DNA from 2 places in the Paenibacillus sp. YPG26 genome. Region 1 is predicted to be linked to the other one. Evidence: riboswitches for the same ligand, from Rfam matches in the RefSeq annotation. Region 1 holds a riboswitch; the other holds the start of a gene.
What was found. Region 1 has a riboswitch for cyclic di-GMP ahead of sda (sporulation histidine kinase inhibitor Sda). Riboswitches for the same ligand answer to the same signal wherever they lie in the genome.
Positions count from the first base shown of each region.

Region 2: linked by a shared signal. The riboswitch ahead of LDO05_RS17445 (ketoacyl-ACP synthase III) and the one ahead of sda (sporulation histidine kinase inhibitor Sda) in region 1 are both predicted to bind cyclic di-GMP.

Region 1 is NZ_CP084530.1:3,044,782-3,052,744, reverse strand. Features, by position in the region: gene pdxR (MocR-like pyridoxine biosynthesis transcription factor PdxR) at 1-1,073, shown strand, start outside; gene LDO05_RS14465 (helix-turn-helix domain-containing protein) at 1,125-1,910, shown strand; gene asd (archaetidylserine decarboxylase) at 2,318-3,106, opposite strand; gene sda (sporulation histidine kinase inhibitor Sda) at 3,302-3,466, opposite strand; cyclic di-GMP riboswitch class I at 3,502-3,582, opposite strand; gene LDO05_RS14450 (VOC family protein) at 3,713-4,384, shown strand; gene LDO05_RS14445 (YheC/YheD family endospore coat-associated protein) at 4,500-5,588, opposite strand; gene LDO05_RS14440 (glycosyltransferase family 4 protein) at 5,776-6,954, shown strand; gene LDO05_RS14435 (glycosyltransferase family 2 protein) at 7,226-7,963, shown strand, end outside.
Region 2 is NZ_CP084530.1:3,680,577-3,688,539, forward strand. Features, by position in the region: gene LDO05_RS17425 (NAD(P)/FAD-dependent oxidoreductase) at 1-855, opposite strand, end outside; gene LDO05_RS17430 (DUF1641 domain-containing protein) at 888-1,346, opposite strand; gene LDO05_RS17435 (hypothetical protein) at 1,715-1,879, shown strand; gene LDO05_RS17440 (hypothetical protein) at 2,006-2,362, opposite strand; gene LDO05_RS17445 (ketoacyl-ACP synthase III) at 2,404-3,396, opposite strand; cyclic di-GMP riboswitch class I at 3,499-3,581, opposite strand; gene LDO05_RS17450 (3-ketoacyl-ACP reductase) at 3,780-4,499, shown strand; gene LDO05_RS17455 (DUF378 domain-containing protein) at 4,563-4,772, opposite strand; gene LDO05_RS17460 (cupin domain-containing protein) at 4,889-5,407, shown strand; gene LDO05_RS17465 (hypothetical protein) at 5,599-6,129, opposite strand; gene LDO05_RS17470 (Na-translocating system protein MpsC family protein) at 6,328-7,032, opposite strand; gene LDO05_RS17475 (NAD-dependent epimerase/dehydratase family protein) at 7,390-7,963, opposite strand, start outside.

The sequences.
Region 1 (7,963 bases):
TTCCGCATGCCGAGTGGAGAAGCGCGCTTGCCTATGCGGGCAAGGAAGCTGTGGCAAGCGAGGCGGCGCTCATCCCCGAAGATCCGTTCGGGGATGAAGGTCTGCGGGCCGCGATAGCTGCCCATTTGCGCAGGAGCCGCGGCATCACTGCGGAGCCTGCGCAAATATGCCTCTTCAGCGGCTCCATGCAGGCCATTGCTCTCCTGACCCAGCTGCTGCTGGGGAAAGGAGAGCCGGCCGTGGTGGAAGATCCCGGTTATCACGGGATCGTCAAGGCCGTTCGCGCCTGCGGCGGCAGGCCGCTGCCCGCTGCCATTGACGGCAGCGGGATTGTGCCGCAGGACTGGCAGGCGCGGCTGCTCTTTGTTACGCCGGGCAGGCAGTTCCCGACCGGCGCCGTGTTGTCTTCGCCGCGGCGGCAGGAGCTGCTGGCCTGGGCCCGCCGGAAGGATGCGGTCATCATCGAAGATGATTATGACAGCGAGTTCCGCTGGGGCGGGCGGCCGCTTGAGCCGCTCAAGGCGCTCGACAAGGACGAGCGCGTCGTCTACATCGGCACGTTCACGAAGACGATGTTCGCTTCACTGCGCATCGGCTATGCGGTGCTGCCGCCGGGGCTGATTACACCGATGCGCTGCGCCAAGGCGCTGTATGAGCCAACCCCGCCGGCAGCGCTGGAGCAGCGGGCGCTCGCCCGGTTCATGATCCGGGGCGAGTATGACCGGCACCTTCGCCGGATGCGGAGAATCTACCACGCCAGGCATGATGCGCTCTGCAGCCTCTTGTCAGCAGGCGAGATGCAGAAGCTGTTCCGCGTGCTGCCCGCGGATGCCGGGCTTCATATCTATGCGCTGTGGCATCGCTCTGAAGCGGAATTCCAGCAGCTGTGCGAGCTGTCCGCCGGGAACGGCGTTGATTTCAGGGATGCCCGTGCTTATGGGCTGATTCCGTCTCTGCCCGCGGCCTGCTTCTCCTTTGCGCATTTGGATATTCATGAGCTTGCCGAGGGAATTCAGCGGCTTACGAAATCCTGGAGGCTTGTACAAGAAAAGCTGAATACGAGGTATACTTAATATAAACAGAGCCGCAAGCAAGAGAATGTCATTATTCATAGGAGGAGTGTCATGCTTCACGCTTCTACGTCTTCATTTGTGCTGAAGCCTGCCTTTGCCAAGATCGTCTGTGAACCCGGATGGAAATGGCAGAAGCGGGAGAAACCGCTTGAGAATTACGATTTGTTCTACGTATGGAGCGGCGAAGGAACCGTAGTTCTGAACGGCCGTTCGATTCCGGTCAGCCGGGGAAGCTGCTTCCTGTTCCGCCCGGGCGACTATACGAGTGCAACGCATAATCCGCAAAAGCCGCTTGTGCTGACCTACATTCACTTTGATATTGACGAGCCTGTATCCGAGGTGCCGGGAGCTTACCGGGTGATTGAGGATACACTCGATTTCGAATATATGCTGTCCCGTTATGTGCGGCTCTTCCTCATTAAAGCTTATGCGGCTGAGGAAGAAGCCCGTCTCATTCTGAAACAGCTAATGATCTATCTGCTTCGGCAGGAGCGGGAAGGCCCTGTAGAGAGGAAGGTTAGCAATCAGCTGACCGAGGTCATTCACGAGGTAGCCAACTATGTGCTGCAGCATCCAGGTCTCCCTCACCGGGTTGAAGATCTCGCTGCCAGAGCAGGTCTCTCGGCCAGATACTTCTCGATCAAATTCAAGGAGCTGACCGGGGCCTCCGTTCAATCCTATATTATCAAGTGCAGAATTGACCGTGCCCAGCATCTTCTGCTGCATGCGGGTATGAACGTGACGGAGGTGGCGGATGCCCTTGGTTATCGGGATATTTTCTTCTTCAGCCGCCAATTCAAGCAATATACAGGCAAGAGTCCCTCGGAGATCCGCTAAATATTTTTTTGAGATGATGTTTCAAGAGAAGAGTAGCGGGGTAATGGTTATTTATGTTAAATTTAAGTAAGTAAGGGAGGAGGTGTCACTTATGAGCAGAAGACGGCGGATGCGCAGCAGAGGGAGCTTTTCTCAAGGTTGCAGCATTTTTCGGAATCGTATGCGCCGGGTTCGGCCAGCTGCTGAACGTGAAGAATTCTGGTTCTAATACTTAAGTTATGTCAAGTCAATCACATATTCGGCACAGACGTGCTGTCAAGAGGCTGCTGGGGATCCGGCAGCTTCTTTTTATGGGCAGATTCTTCAACGGGTCCGGCTTACTTCATGAAGGCTTGCATATTCCAGGAAATCCAAAAAGGCATCAAGCCGTCTCTCCCGAGGCTGCTTGATGCCTTTCGATATCACATTTAATCCCGGTAGAATCTCCCGAGCAGAGTACCCAGCTTCACAGGTGTGCCGATGGCCAGGTCTGGCAGAGGTTCGAAGGTTCCGTTCTCGGTCAACAGGACAACCGTGGAGCCAAATTCGAAATAAGCCATGTCATCGCCGCGGTTCCAGGAGCTCGCGGTCTCATCTGTATATTTGATGCTGCTGACATTCATGGCTCCAACCTTAACGACGGCGACCTCACCCCGTTCATGGGAGATGTAGGTGATCAGCCTTTCGTTCCGGCTAAGCACGCCTTTCATATGAGTCAGACCAAAATCATTGACCGGAAATACCCGGCCTTTCAGATGCTCGCTCTCGACCTTCTGGCCTGTAACCGGAGCATGAATGCGGTGGTAGTTGGTCGGGCTCAGATAGAGCACGAAGAAGTACCCATTCTTATAGGTCTCCATATGTGGAGAATGGCCCAGAAGCTCCGCCAGAGAATAATCTTGTCCCTTGACCCCCGGGATTAAGCCTGCATTGACAGGTCCCATGCCGGTAATCAGTCCATCAACGGGGCTGATCAGGGCATCTGGAACATCAGGGATCGGACGCATGCCCGCCTTCAGACGGCGGGAGAAGAATTCATTCAGGGAGCGGTATTCGCTAATATCTTTCTCCGCTTCGTGCAGCGGAATATTATAAGTTCTTGCAAAAGTGCGAATGATGTGACGGCTGAATCCGGAATGGGAAAAGTGACCCATAATTTGAGAGATCCATTTCCGGGAGGAAAGCTCGGTCATCAGCCTCATCACTTTTTTTGCCATGGGGCAACCTCCTTACAAACAGATAAGACAAAGCTTATATTGACATAGAACCCGCATGAAATCAACCATTACCCCTTATTTTGATCCACAATTGCTTGAACCACATATGGAAAATAGTGTATATGGATGATAGCATTATGTTCATACGGTCTGGCTTTGTCTCAAAATAATCCCGCTTGAAGGTGCCAATTGCAATTAAAGTGATGGGAATGGATCGCTTTCTTCCAGGGTTTGTCTTCGTTCAATCTCGTCTTTAAGCAGCTGCAGGAACTCCTGATTCAGCTCAAGCCTAACTGCATTTTGGTATGCTGTAATTAAGGTTTCGTAGCTCATTTGTGATAGACCCATTTCATTGATCATACAGCAAATCTCCCCTTGGTAAGGTAATTGCTGTTTTCGGCAACCCAGCCGCCATTGCTTTATTCTGGCCTGTGGCTTTGCGTCCTTACCTCTCGGTAAGTTTGCGTTTTCGAACAGACATCTTTTTATTAGTTTATCGGATTTTGACAGCAAAATATTGAGAATTAGGAACTATGATAAGATTACTAAATTTTGTCTAATCCACAGGATGGCACATTAAAAAATAGTGAAATCGGAGGTAGAGTTATGCGAATTAGAGAGGTGGAGCTGCTGACGGACTCGATCGAAGCCGTCAAATCGTTTTATCATGGATTGCTGGAACAGCCGATTCTAACCGAAACGGAGGAGGTCATCTCGCTCAAGGCCGGTGAGTCGGTACTTACCTTTACGCGTTCCCATCTGGATGAGTCTCCGTACTACCATTTTGCGTTCAACATTCCTGAGCGGAAATGTGAGCAGGCGCTGAGCTGGCTGCAGCACAAAGGGATAGCTGTGTATTCGGTTAACGGGCAGGATATTCAGTATCACGAGACTTGGCATTCCGATTCAATCTACTTCTGTGATGCTGTGGGAAATATTCTGGAATTCATCGCACGGCATGATTTGAAGGATGAGGATACGGGCCCTTTTACGGCTGCAGATGTTAAAAACATAAGTGAAATAGGTCTGCCCGCCCGGGATGTAATAGCATTGTCCGACACACTGAGAGGTGAGTATGCTCTCCAGTCCTATAAGTCAGCGGGACCGACATTCTCTCCATTGGGCGATGAGGAAGGGCTGCTCATTCTTGCCGCAGTGGGGAGAATCTGGTTCCCTTCCGATAAAGCTGCAAAGTTGTTCCCTATTACGGTAGATATCTCTGAAGGCAGCACAAGCAGGGAGTTCATAGTGGCCGATGGCTATGTAATTAGGTCCTGATTAATATGAAGTAATGGTCAAGACATATGTATAAAAGATAAATAGACGTGCAGTCCCAATGTGGGAATGCACGTCTTTTGTTGGCTGCTTAGCATTACTGGCATCGATAATCAATTCACTCCCTGCGGTTGTGCAGGTGCCAGGCGAAGGCCATAGGTTCACGGTACGTTGCCTTCCAAATATCGCCCATGCCAGCCTTCTTGAAGCCGTACCGCTGATCACGTCCGTTGCACTCGATGAAATAGATTCGGCCATCTTGGGTTACTCCAATGTCGAGCCCGAGGTCTGCAAGGAGCGGAAGTTTCATCGATAAGTAACTTGCTATAGTTAGAGCCAAGTGCTCCACCTGAGCAATAACTACGGAGGTCTGGGAAGAGGGCATAACCTCGGCAAGGAGCTCGGGTACAGGGCAAGCCTTGCCTCCTCCCGCCAGATTGGAGACGAACATGCCGGGCGGGGATTTTTTGGCGAACATGCCGGTGACTGCCCACTCTCCGGTCATTCCCCGCTGCACCGTCACCCGGAAGTCGAAGGAACGGCCTTTGCTTTCTGCAAGTGGAATCCGTTCTTGAATCAGATATGGGAACCGGTGAAGATACTGCTGCACATAGGGGGGAAGCTCTCCTCTGCGAAGCTTGTGCTGGATGCAGGCCGGCCTGCGCATCGATGAGGGATAAGTGATTCTCCAACCGGACTTGTCATGACGTAACCGTATTATTCCTCTTCCCACCGTCCCCCGGCATGGCTTTAGAATCAGATCGTGATGGATCTCCATGAAACGGCGAAGGGCTGGGTAGGAGAACACCGCTGTGTCAGGCAGACTGTCTCTTAAGAAGGGGTCGGCCGACAGCAGGCGGTGTATGACATCTTTGCCATAACGATTGTTCACGTTAAATACCTCTACACCTCTCGAAATGAGAACCCTGATTGTCGGGTGGGCGGCATTGTTCTGAAAGATAGCGCGATTATGAATGACATCAGGTATGGGCATGGACACCTGCTCATACTGATGGTTTTGATAGATGTAGGCAGCTGTCCGCCCCTTACGGATATGGATATCGCCGATATGGATAAACACAGGGATCAAGCCGAATTCTGCCGCCGCTTCTTCATAGTTCGAGAGTGATTCCTGTCCGGTTTTTCGCCTAGGCACGCCGCGGTACATCGCAGCATTAAGCAGAATACCCACATATCTGTAGCTCATGCCCGGTCCTCCTCTTCATCTTCGGTGATTCCCTGTTGTTCAAGTGTCTTATGTCAGTCTATGTATAGATGATTAAAAGGAATGGACGACTGTTCCGCGGCAGACGCCTGTTTTGGGACGGTGTCACACCTCCCCGGTTCCCCCAATATATTAAGATTGTAAAAGCCGGATTAGGGAGGGACTTAAGTTGTCAGTTCAGCAAAAGGTGGCCGTCATTACGCCGGGGGTATTTGTCATTCCATCAGGGCGGAGCAGCTCCGTAGAACGCGTCATTGAGAAGACGATGCCCCTTGTACCCGGCGAATTCGATATTCGGGTGTTCAGCAGATCGGGAGGCCACCTGCCAGCCAAGGGCATGCTCGGGACAGTACCCTGTTATCGGATCCCAGGAGGTGCTGCGTACCTGCCCGGCATTCTGCGTCATCTAAGGAACTGGATGCCGGATACCGCCGATGTGCATAACCGTCCTGCGCTGGCTTATGGGCTGAAGAGGCATTTGCCTCATATTCGGGTTAATCTGACGCTTCACTCCACAACCTTCATCAGTCCGTCCTGTCTTCCAGAAAGCAAAGCGTACCTGATGCTGGGAAGTGTGGACGGCATTATTGTGAACAGCTGCTATCTGCGTGAAGAGGTGCTGCGCAGGTTCCCCAAGCTAAGGACTCCGGTGCATGTGAATCCGCTGGGTGTCAGCCTCGAAGACTTCACCCCTCGCTGGACACCGGCAGGAGAGGCCCTTAGACGTGCAAGACTGTCCGAGTATGGATGGGAGAACCGGAAGATTATTCTTTTCGTCGGCAGACTGCTTCAGGGAAAAGGAATTCACCGGCTGCTGGCCGCGCTGCCCCGAATTGTGGCAGAGGAGCAGAGCGCACTTGCTCTGATCGTCGGCAGTGCCTTCTACGGAGTGAACCGGGAGACGGCTTATGTAAGAAGCTTGAAGAAGCTGGCTGAGCCGGTGAGTGAACATGTGTCGTTCCTATCCTATGTTCCTTATCCGCGTGTTGCGGATTTATATAATCTGGCTGATGTTGTGGTTGTCCCTTCACTTGAGAATGAGGCCTTCGGGCTGGTTAACCTGGAAGCTATGGCCTCAGCTGTGCCGGTAATAGCCTCAGAGGTGGGGGGAATTCCCGAAATTGTACAGCACGACAGATCGGGTATCCTGCTGCCCAAGGACTGCGCAAATATAGCCCTTGAAGACAGTGTGCTGCGGATACTTGGAGATGAACAGCTGAAGCGTAGCTTCGGGCTGGCAGGGAGAGAACTTGCCAGAAGCGAATTCAGATGGCAGCACTGCGCGGCGCGGTGGGCGGACCTAATGGGGGCCGGGTTGTCCAAAGTGATACACAGCTGCAGCGTGTAGTCCTGACTGCTTAATTGGGCTTCGTGGAGCTGAATTTAGGCGGGGATTTGATAAAAGCAGCCAAAGGGCTGATCGGACACCACTCAGCGGTGTCTGATCAGCCTTTTGGCTGTATTGCAGATGAGTCGTCTGCTAACAGGGACTGTTATTCCGCCAGGCGGGCTGAAATGCAGTCGATGACAATTGTACGTTTGCCGTTACAAGATATCCGGTGTGACATAAGCTAAGGTATAGTCCATGGAACAATTCAGTCACAGGGAGGTGGATGGCCATGGAGAGCAGGCGGAACAAGACGACCGTGAACAGGATCCGCCGAAGTTCCCGTTCGAGATCAAGAACCAAGCAGAGCTGGCATGTCGTTAATGATCCCGACCCGCTGGTGTCCATCATTATTCCCGCGATGAATGAACGGCGTACGATAGCAGGTGTAATGAAAGAGGCAGCCAGGGTGCATCCGAGCAGTGAAATTATCGTGGTAGCCAACGGCTCGGTTGACGGGACCGCAGAAATAGCGGGGAAGCATGGTGCCCGTCTCCTGTATTATCCATATCCGCTCGGACACGATGTGGGCAGACGTGTCGGTGCCGAGGCCGCCAAGGGCAGAGTTCTTCTCTTCATTGATGCCGATATGGAGATACCTGCGCGTCATCTAAGGCCTTTTGTTAATGCGGTGTTATCCGGAACTGATGTGGCGCTCAATGATTACAGCGGTCCTGTGGACCGTAAGGATGCGCATCCCGTGGTTCTGGCCAAACATACTCTGAACGCTCTTGTCTCACGCCCTGATCTCAGAGGAGCATCCTTAACCGCGGTTCCACATGCGCTAAGCCGCCATGCTGTGGAGATTATCGGATATCCAGCGCTAGAGATTCCTCCGCTGGCTCATGCGATGGCGGTGACTTTAGGACTCGTGATAAAGCCGGTTCACCCGGTTCCTGTAGGACGATTAAATGCTTCCAGACCGCGCATAAAAGGGACGGATTCACTTACATCCCTTGTGACCGGGGAT
Region 2 (7,963 bases), 640 kb from region 1:
AGTTGATTGAAGAGATTCCGTTACGGATGCACGGCCGCGGTTAACCTCGATGCCGCAGTTAGCCACAACGGAGTTCCCTTGAACGCCGCCTGTCCATACCAACGTGGAAGTCTCGATGGAACGTCCATCTTTCAGAATTACAGAGGTCGGCTTCATTTCTGTAATTGGCACTCCAGTTACGAACTGAACACCGCGCTTCTCAAGACTGGTTGTCGCACGTTCCACAAGCTCTGGCGGGAATCCTGCCAGAATGGAAGGTCCGGCTTCAACACAGTACAAGGACACTTCGTTGAAATCAATACCTTTTTGACGGCAGATCTCAGGAAGCTCATCCGCGAATTCACCAACAAGCTCAACACCTGTCAAGCCGCCGCCGCCAATCACGAACGTAGCATCCGCTTTGTTCTTGGATTGCTTATATGCGTTAAGTCTTTCTTCCACATGAGCGCGAACCCGGTTCGCATCATCTACGGATTTCAAGGTGAAGCTGTACTCCTGAAGTCCAGGGATTCCGAAGAATGCAGTCTCACTGCCCAGTGCGATGACAAGCGCATCGTATCTGAGGGTATTTCCGTTGCCAAGAACGACCTGCTTGTCATCCGGCTTAATCGTCTGAACGGTATCAATCACCAAATTCACGTTCTTGCCTTTGAGCAGCTTCTCCAGCGGAAGTGCTACTGCTTTCTCATGAAGATTGCCTGCAGCAAGGCGGTGAAGTTCAGTAATAATCTGGTGGGTCGGATAACGGTTAACGACAGTAATGTTCGCTTCATTCGCATCAAGATACTTGCGTGCAGTCAATGCGCTTAGCAATCCGCCGTAGCCGCCGCCCAAAATCAAAATTTGCTTCGACATATCCATCCTCCATTCTAAAATGTTTGTTTAGATTAACGCTGTGCTTTTTGGCGATCGTTCAATGTGTCCAGGAAAGCCTGGGTGAAACGAAGCGATTTTTGCACATTAGGGTCTTTAAGGATTTTGAGCAGGCCAAATACACCGATCGTTGAGGTGTCGGCTTGCGCGCGTTCGTTGGCTTCGATTGCCGTTGCGGCAATTCCTTTGACCTTACCCACTACCGGAGTAGCGAATTCAGAGAACCCGTGTTTCAAGTCGTTAACGAAGACCGGATCCTTGGCAATGCTTTGTGCGAAGTCATAGGCGGTAGTCAGAGCGCCCATCATTTCAGTAAGCTTCGGCAGCTGGTCTACCAGCACCAATAGGGATTGCTGTACCTCCGGCTTCATCAGCTGATCCAGCAATTCTCTCCCAGCTTCAGGGGACACCGCTTGAGAAGCCACTGCCTCCCCGGCAGCAGATGTCTCTTGTTGATTAGAAGTTTGTGACATTTGGAACTTCCTCCTTTACGTTGAATTATACAGCGTGAATTTTGGAACAAGAAAGTGGATGCCTGTCTTAGGTTCACTCTGTATAGTAGTCCGTTATTTACGTAATACCTGCGATAGACCTTACTATCCCCGGAATCAGTGGAGTGATCCGGCAATAGGAAAGGGACTGTTTCTTAACGTCTCCGAGAAGTTGAACAGGCCGAAACGGAACTCTATACTCTTATATTACACCACTTGTCAAAGAACTGAAAAAGAAATTTCACGATATTTTAAATATTGCAGTGAAATTTGGCGTAGACATGCTACAATTTGCTCATGATGCGCATGCTATATGCGGAAAAATTAATAAAAGGAGGCATCAGAATATTATGAAACAAGAGGCTGTATTCCGCCTTCTTTTGGCCATCGTGCTGTTCACGCTTGTCCCGTTCCTGTATGAATACCGCCTGGTTGCGTCCCTGTTCACTGTGATGGGCATTTACTTTGTAGTTACAGGAGCCTCCAAGCTCACCAGGAAACGTCCACGAAAATAATTTGCGCCTGTAGATTTGCCGGTACTTTATGTTTCCCTCAACTCAGCAGGGGTATGCGCCCCAATCCACTCATTCAGGCAAAAAATAAACGGCCCTCTCTTCTTAAGATAAGGGCCGCATGGCCGATTAGTTATAAGCGTACGCCTCTTCAAGCGTATCCATAAATATTCCGGTATAAGAGATCGACTGGGCTAGCTTCTGCATCTGATTCTTGGCAATCAGGGACGATGGATTGATCATCAGAATATGCTTGAACCCGTTCGACATGTACAGCTTGAAGCAGCCTTCGAGCACAGGCAGCATGTCCTGCTTGGATACAGACAGATCTGTAGAATCAATGATCAGCTTGTATGTGGACGGTTCAATGGAATTCACATTCTCCTCGTATTCCTTCAGAAAGGCTTCCGCCTCGTCAGGCTTCATGAACCCGCCAACAGTAATTACCAGCGACTTCTCAGCTTGCTTCTTCTCAAATTTGAACATGATGATATTACTCCTTTATAAGTAAGATATAGTCTAGATGATTAGAATTGATATAAAAGTGCGGACATGGTGTATCCGATTCCTACCGAGCAAAAGACAACTTTATCGCCAGGGGAGATCTTGCCGGATTCAAGCGCCTCTTCAAGTGCAAAGATCGGGCTTGTGACTCCGGTGTAACCATACTTCTCGCCGACAAAAGTATACTTGTCCAGTCCAACATGCATCTTCTCCAAAGTCTCCTCAATCTCGGGACGGGAGAACTGCGAGAACAACCAGTGATCCACATCGGCTGCCAGAATTCCGTTGCGACCAAGCATAATCGTGATGATCTCTCTCCATTCATCCGAGAAGTAGCTCACATCATGTGGAATGAAGCGGAGTCTCTTATCCGATTCCTGAACGCCTTCGCTGAACATCTTAGACAAGCCTACAGCCGGAAAAGTCACGGTATCTCCAAGCTTGGAGTCCGTCTTGTAGTTCGCATCCAGAAAGCCTCCGGGAAGCTCCTGCTTCTCCAGAATGACAGCGGCTGCGCCGTCAGAGAAATTCGGATAGACGATGGTATCATCCTTACGGGCAATATTGCTGACATGTACACTGCCTACAATTAGCGCACGCTTGATGAAGCGGTTCCCCGAAAGGTACTGCCGCACCTGATCCATCGCGGTAAGCATGCCGATACAGTTCGTATTCAGGTCATAGACGATATGTGCGTTAACCGCTCCAATCTCTCTGTGAATCAGCAAGGCATTGCTCGGATAGGTATATTCCGGTGTGTCGGAGACGAACACCACCATATCCAATTCTTCCGCCGCTACCTTGGATTCAGCAAGGAGCTTCTTCGCCGCCTGTACGCCCATAGTTAGTGAATTCTCATTCTCGGTGCTCACCAGGTATCTGGTCTTTCTCCCAAGATGATTCATAAGACCTTCCGATTCCAGGCCCAGCTTGTTGAAATGCTCTACGAAATAAGCGTTGTCATAGGCTGTTGATGGATGGTAGGTTGCAATTCCTTTGATGTGAATCTGTTGCACGTAATGGACCTCCTTGTATAGTAGGTCTCTCCTTATTGAAGCCAGACAAAAGGCCTACTCCTGAGAGCAGACCTGAGGTAATCACCCTAGTATTCATCCCCCGCTGGTAACCGGCTGTCTTAGCATTATGCCTTAGACCCTTGGCTTTGCGTCCTTGCTTTTCAGCAAGTTTGCCTTTTTCAAGTTAGAGAGCTATTAGACCTGTTTTGCTATTCTATTATAGTTCTATTTTCCTGCTATGTAAATAAAATCCTCGTATTTTCCGTAAATTTTTTCCTATTACATTCTACTAATCTCCTGGCCTGCCGTAAAAGTGTAAAAGCCCCCTCTTTCGGGGTATTATTATAGATGTGTGAACTATGAATGGACTGGAGTGATTCAAGGTGGAACTAAGCCATAAGAATGCCCTGATAACAGGTGCCGGAAAAGGAATAGGGCGTGCTGTAGCCATAGCCTTGGCCAAAGAGGGTGTGAATCTCGGATTGATCGCGAGAACCGAATCGGACCTGACAGATCTTGCAGGGGAGCTGCAGAAGGAATATGGAATCAAAGTGAGCATTGCCCCTGCGGATATATCCAATCCCGCCGAAGCCGAAGCTTCCGCAGCCAAGATCAAGCAGGAGCTTGGCTCCGTGGATATCCTGATCAACAATGCGGGGATCGCCAAATTCGGAACCCTGCTTGAGATGGATCCCGAGGAATGGAAGAGAATTCTTGATGTGAACGTAATGGGGACTTACAACGTCACCCGTGCCGTCCTGCCTGATCTGGTCGCCCAGAACAAGGGTGACATCATTAATGTAGCCTCTACAGCTGGTGAGCGCGGCTTCGCAACAGGATCGGCCTACTGCGCCTCCAAATTCGCCCTCATGGGCATGACCGAGTCACTGGCACAGGAAGTCCGCAAGCATAACATCCGCGTTACGGCTCTGACGCCGAGCACGGTCAATACGGACCTTGCCACAAATGCCGGACTCAAGATCGGTGATGAGGACCGGATGATGCAGCCTGAGGATGTGGCCGAGCTTGTTCTGGCCGCGCTGAAGCTTCCTGCACGGGTGTTCCTGAAGACCGCTGGCATCTGGACGACGAATCCGCAGTAAATGAGAAAAAGAGCCGCAGATTAGCGGCTCTTTTTCTCATTTACTGTATCCTATGATGAGCTGTTAAGCTCTCTCACGGTTGTTCACACCCGCGAGAAATTTAAGACTGTACAGCGCGCACAGGCCGACAATCACGTATACCAGCCTGGACAAGCCGCTGTCCGCTCCGCCAAAGATTGCGGCGACCAGATCGTATTTGAACAAGCCGACAAGCAGCCAGTTAAGTCCGCCAACGATTAGCAGCACCAGGGCAACCGTATCTAATGTTTTCATATTCTTGACCTCCATCCTGTCCGATTTGCAAAGCAAGTATCTTCATGTAATATCTTTACCCTACTGGAAAATTATTAAACCTGCTCTACAATCTATTTAGGAAGGGAGTTAAGTTAATGACCACGCCCACAGCCGTCCCCTATCTGCTTGGTGATGACGGCATTATTCCTAACAACCCGGATCTGCCCGTCCTCGTGTATCCCGAGGTGTTCAAGCATCATCCTCATAAGACCGAGGCCATCTTCAATTCGCATGGCTGGCTGAACAGCTGGACGAATGGCGTGTTCAGTTACCACCACTATCACAGCAACTGCCACGAGGTGCTTGGGGTGATCCGCGGTACCGTCCTGCTTCAGCTCGGTGGCGAACAAGGGCAGCAGATCCGGTTAAATACCGGGGATGTCGCTCTGCTTCCAGCCGGAACCGGGCATAAGAAGCTCTCCGCAAGCCCGGACTTTCAGATTGTGGGCGCTTATCCAGGCGGAATGGAGTATAACACCCGCCGGGGAACAGCAGAGGACCGGCAGAAGGCTCTCGCCGAGATTCCGGAGGTACCGATCCCCGACACCGACCCCGTCAATGGGAAGGCCGGGCCTGTACATACGCTATGGAGGAGAGGAACCTTGCGCGGTTAGCGGATTATACCTGGTGAGTATTTGACCGGGACAAGCGGGTTGCCGAAGGATGTAGCACATTGAGTAGGACCATATCCGAACAGGATAAGCGATAAGGACAATGCTCTTCCCGGAGCCGTTCGAGCGTGAACCGAACTCATAACGCATAAGACAGGGCCGCCCCTTGCGGAGCGGCCCTGCCTCTTCATTTTTTATGGCACATATTGCTGTACGATCTTGGTTACCTGGCCGTTCTTAATCGTAATATGATAAGGAAATGCCTGCACGTCTAACAGCTTGGTATTGCGGAAGATAGACTGGAATTTCTTAAGCGATACATGCTCATTCCACTTGATATCCATGTCCTCAAGCTTGCCAGTACGGTCGTAGATCTGCATCATGACCTTCGCGCCAGCCGCGACCTGGTAGTTAACCGTGCGATTGCTGTCATTCGTAATGTAATAACCGTCCAGAGCTCCCCCAATCTCCTTGTAAGCCTCGGGCTCGCGCTCCTTGAACTTCACATCCGCATCCTTCCCCATATACCAGCCGATCGGGTCCACGGTAATGCGCAACTTGCCATCCACACTCTTCATTTGCTTAATGTATACGGTCCTCGTCTGCGTCTTGACTGCGTTTTTAGTCGTTGTTCCTGCCGCTGTTGCTGCACCTGACGTACTAAATACGGTAAATACGGCTAGACTGAATAAAGTTAGTATTAATGCTGCTCTTCTCTTCACCATGCATCCCTGCCTGTTTCATAATTGGTATACCATTCAATAACCATTTCAGCGCTCTTCAAACGCTGTTCTGTCTTATCTTTAATTATATATGTGCGATTCCGGAAATAGATCACAATATCGTTACAGAGATACGCCTGATTTGTCATAAATAAACAGAATACATAGCCCCCGGCTAAAAAGCCTAACAAAAAAATCCGCCTATCTAGGCGGATTTGTAACTACTACGGTAATGCTCTGGTCCAGCTTCTCATCCCAGTCCATGAAGCACTCTGCGATGGTGCGGCCCAAGGAACTGCTGATCTGGCTGCTGCGTGTTATGTAACCCTTCTCAAGCCTTCTTTTCACATCCCTCAGAATCTCCCCGTGCTCAAGCCGGATCAATTCCTTCTCCATCTCGCCGAGAACACCCTGACGGAGAACCAGCAGTGTCCGTGGATTAATCTCGTAGGAAGAAATCTCAAGCGGCTCCTTCTGCACGCGTCCGCTAATCGTGACGATTTCACGTTCGAGCTCCAGCTTGCCGGGGTATGTCTTGGGCTGCGGTTCATTCAGGCCTATGGGTTCAGGAAAGCTCGCGATCAGCATCCCGCTCTTGCTGTCAAACTCCCAATCATAATACAGCTTCTCAGGCTCCATACCGAGCACAAGCTTAAGATAACCTGTAATCTCAGGTATAACCCGCTGCATGATCTGGTCTCTTATTTGACGGATAATAGATTCTTGATTCTGTTCAAGCAGTACACGTTCGGAATTGATCAGGAAGCTTCTCAGATAGATTGTGGTGAACTTATGGCTGAATGAGACGACAACAGATTCAGGTCCCTTGCCAAAGTGCTCTCTGAATGCTTTTCCTGTAAAGCTTGCGATTTGCTGACAAAGCTGCTGAGATTGTAATTGATTCATTTACAACTGACTCGCCTCGTCGGTGCCCAGCCAGGCCTATGCAGTGTCCCCGGCTTCCTGCTTATTAGCTGCAGCGAGTCATTCTTTCCCTCCCTTAGCAAACATAAAAAAGCCTAACATCCCTGTTCATAGAGAAGTTAGGCCATGAAATTGACTTTTATCCTAAGATAGATTCATTCATTTACCTGACAATATAAAGTTCACAATCGTTAATGTGATCACATCCGTCAAACCAGAAACAACGAGCACTGGGGTTAGCCTCGAAAAATCACTACCTTATACCCGTAGTCTTGGCTATCATAACACATTTCCTCCGGAAGAAATACGTCTATAGGAACTATTTTAATCCTGATTGTGCTAACGGACTGCGGCTTTATGAAGCGAGTATTCATTCAGGGTTACCTGAAGTCCGTCCAGGATGGTATGAACAGGTTCCCAATCCAGCAGCATTCTTGCCTTATCGTTGCTAAGCAGGCTGTGGACAATGTCTCCCTCTCTGGCCGCCTGATAATCGGGAACTATATGTAGGTCGCTTAGATTCCGCAGCATCCCGAACAGTTCTCGAATGCTCAGCGGCTTCCCGCTACTGATGTTCATCACTTGTCTGGATCCACGCTGCAGGGCGGCTGCATTGGCTGCAGCAACATCTTTTACAAAGATGAAGTCTCTGGAATGCTCACCGTCTCCATAGATTGCCGGGCGTTCACCTTCCAGCATCCGGCCCACAAAAGAAGCAACTACCGCCCCTTCTCCGTTCGAGGTCTGTCCGGGGCCATATACGTTGGCGTATCTTAGAATGGCGTAATCGAGTCCGTACTGACGGGAGAAAGACTCAATATATTTCTCCGTGGCAAGCTTGGAGAGCCCATAGAAAGAGAGCGGATCAAGCTCATGACTCTCATCAATAGGGAGATAGAGGGGATTGCCGTAG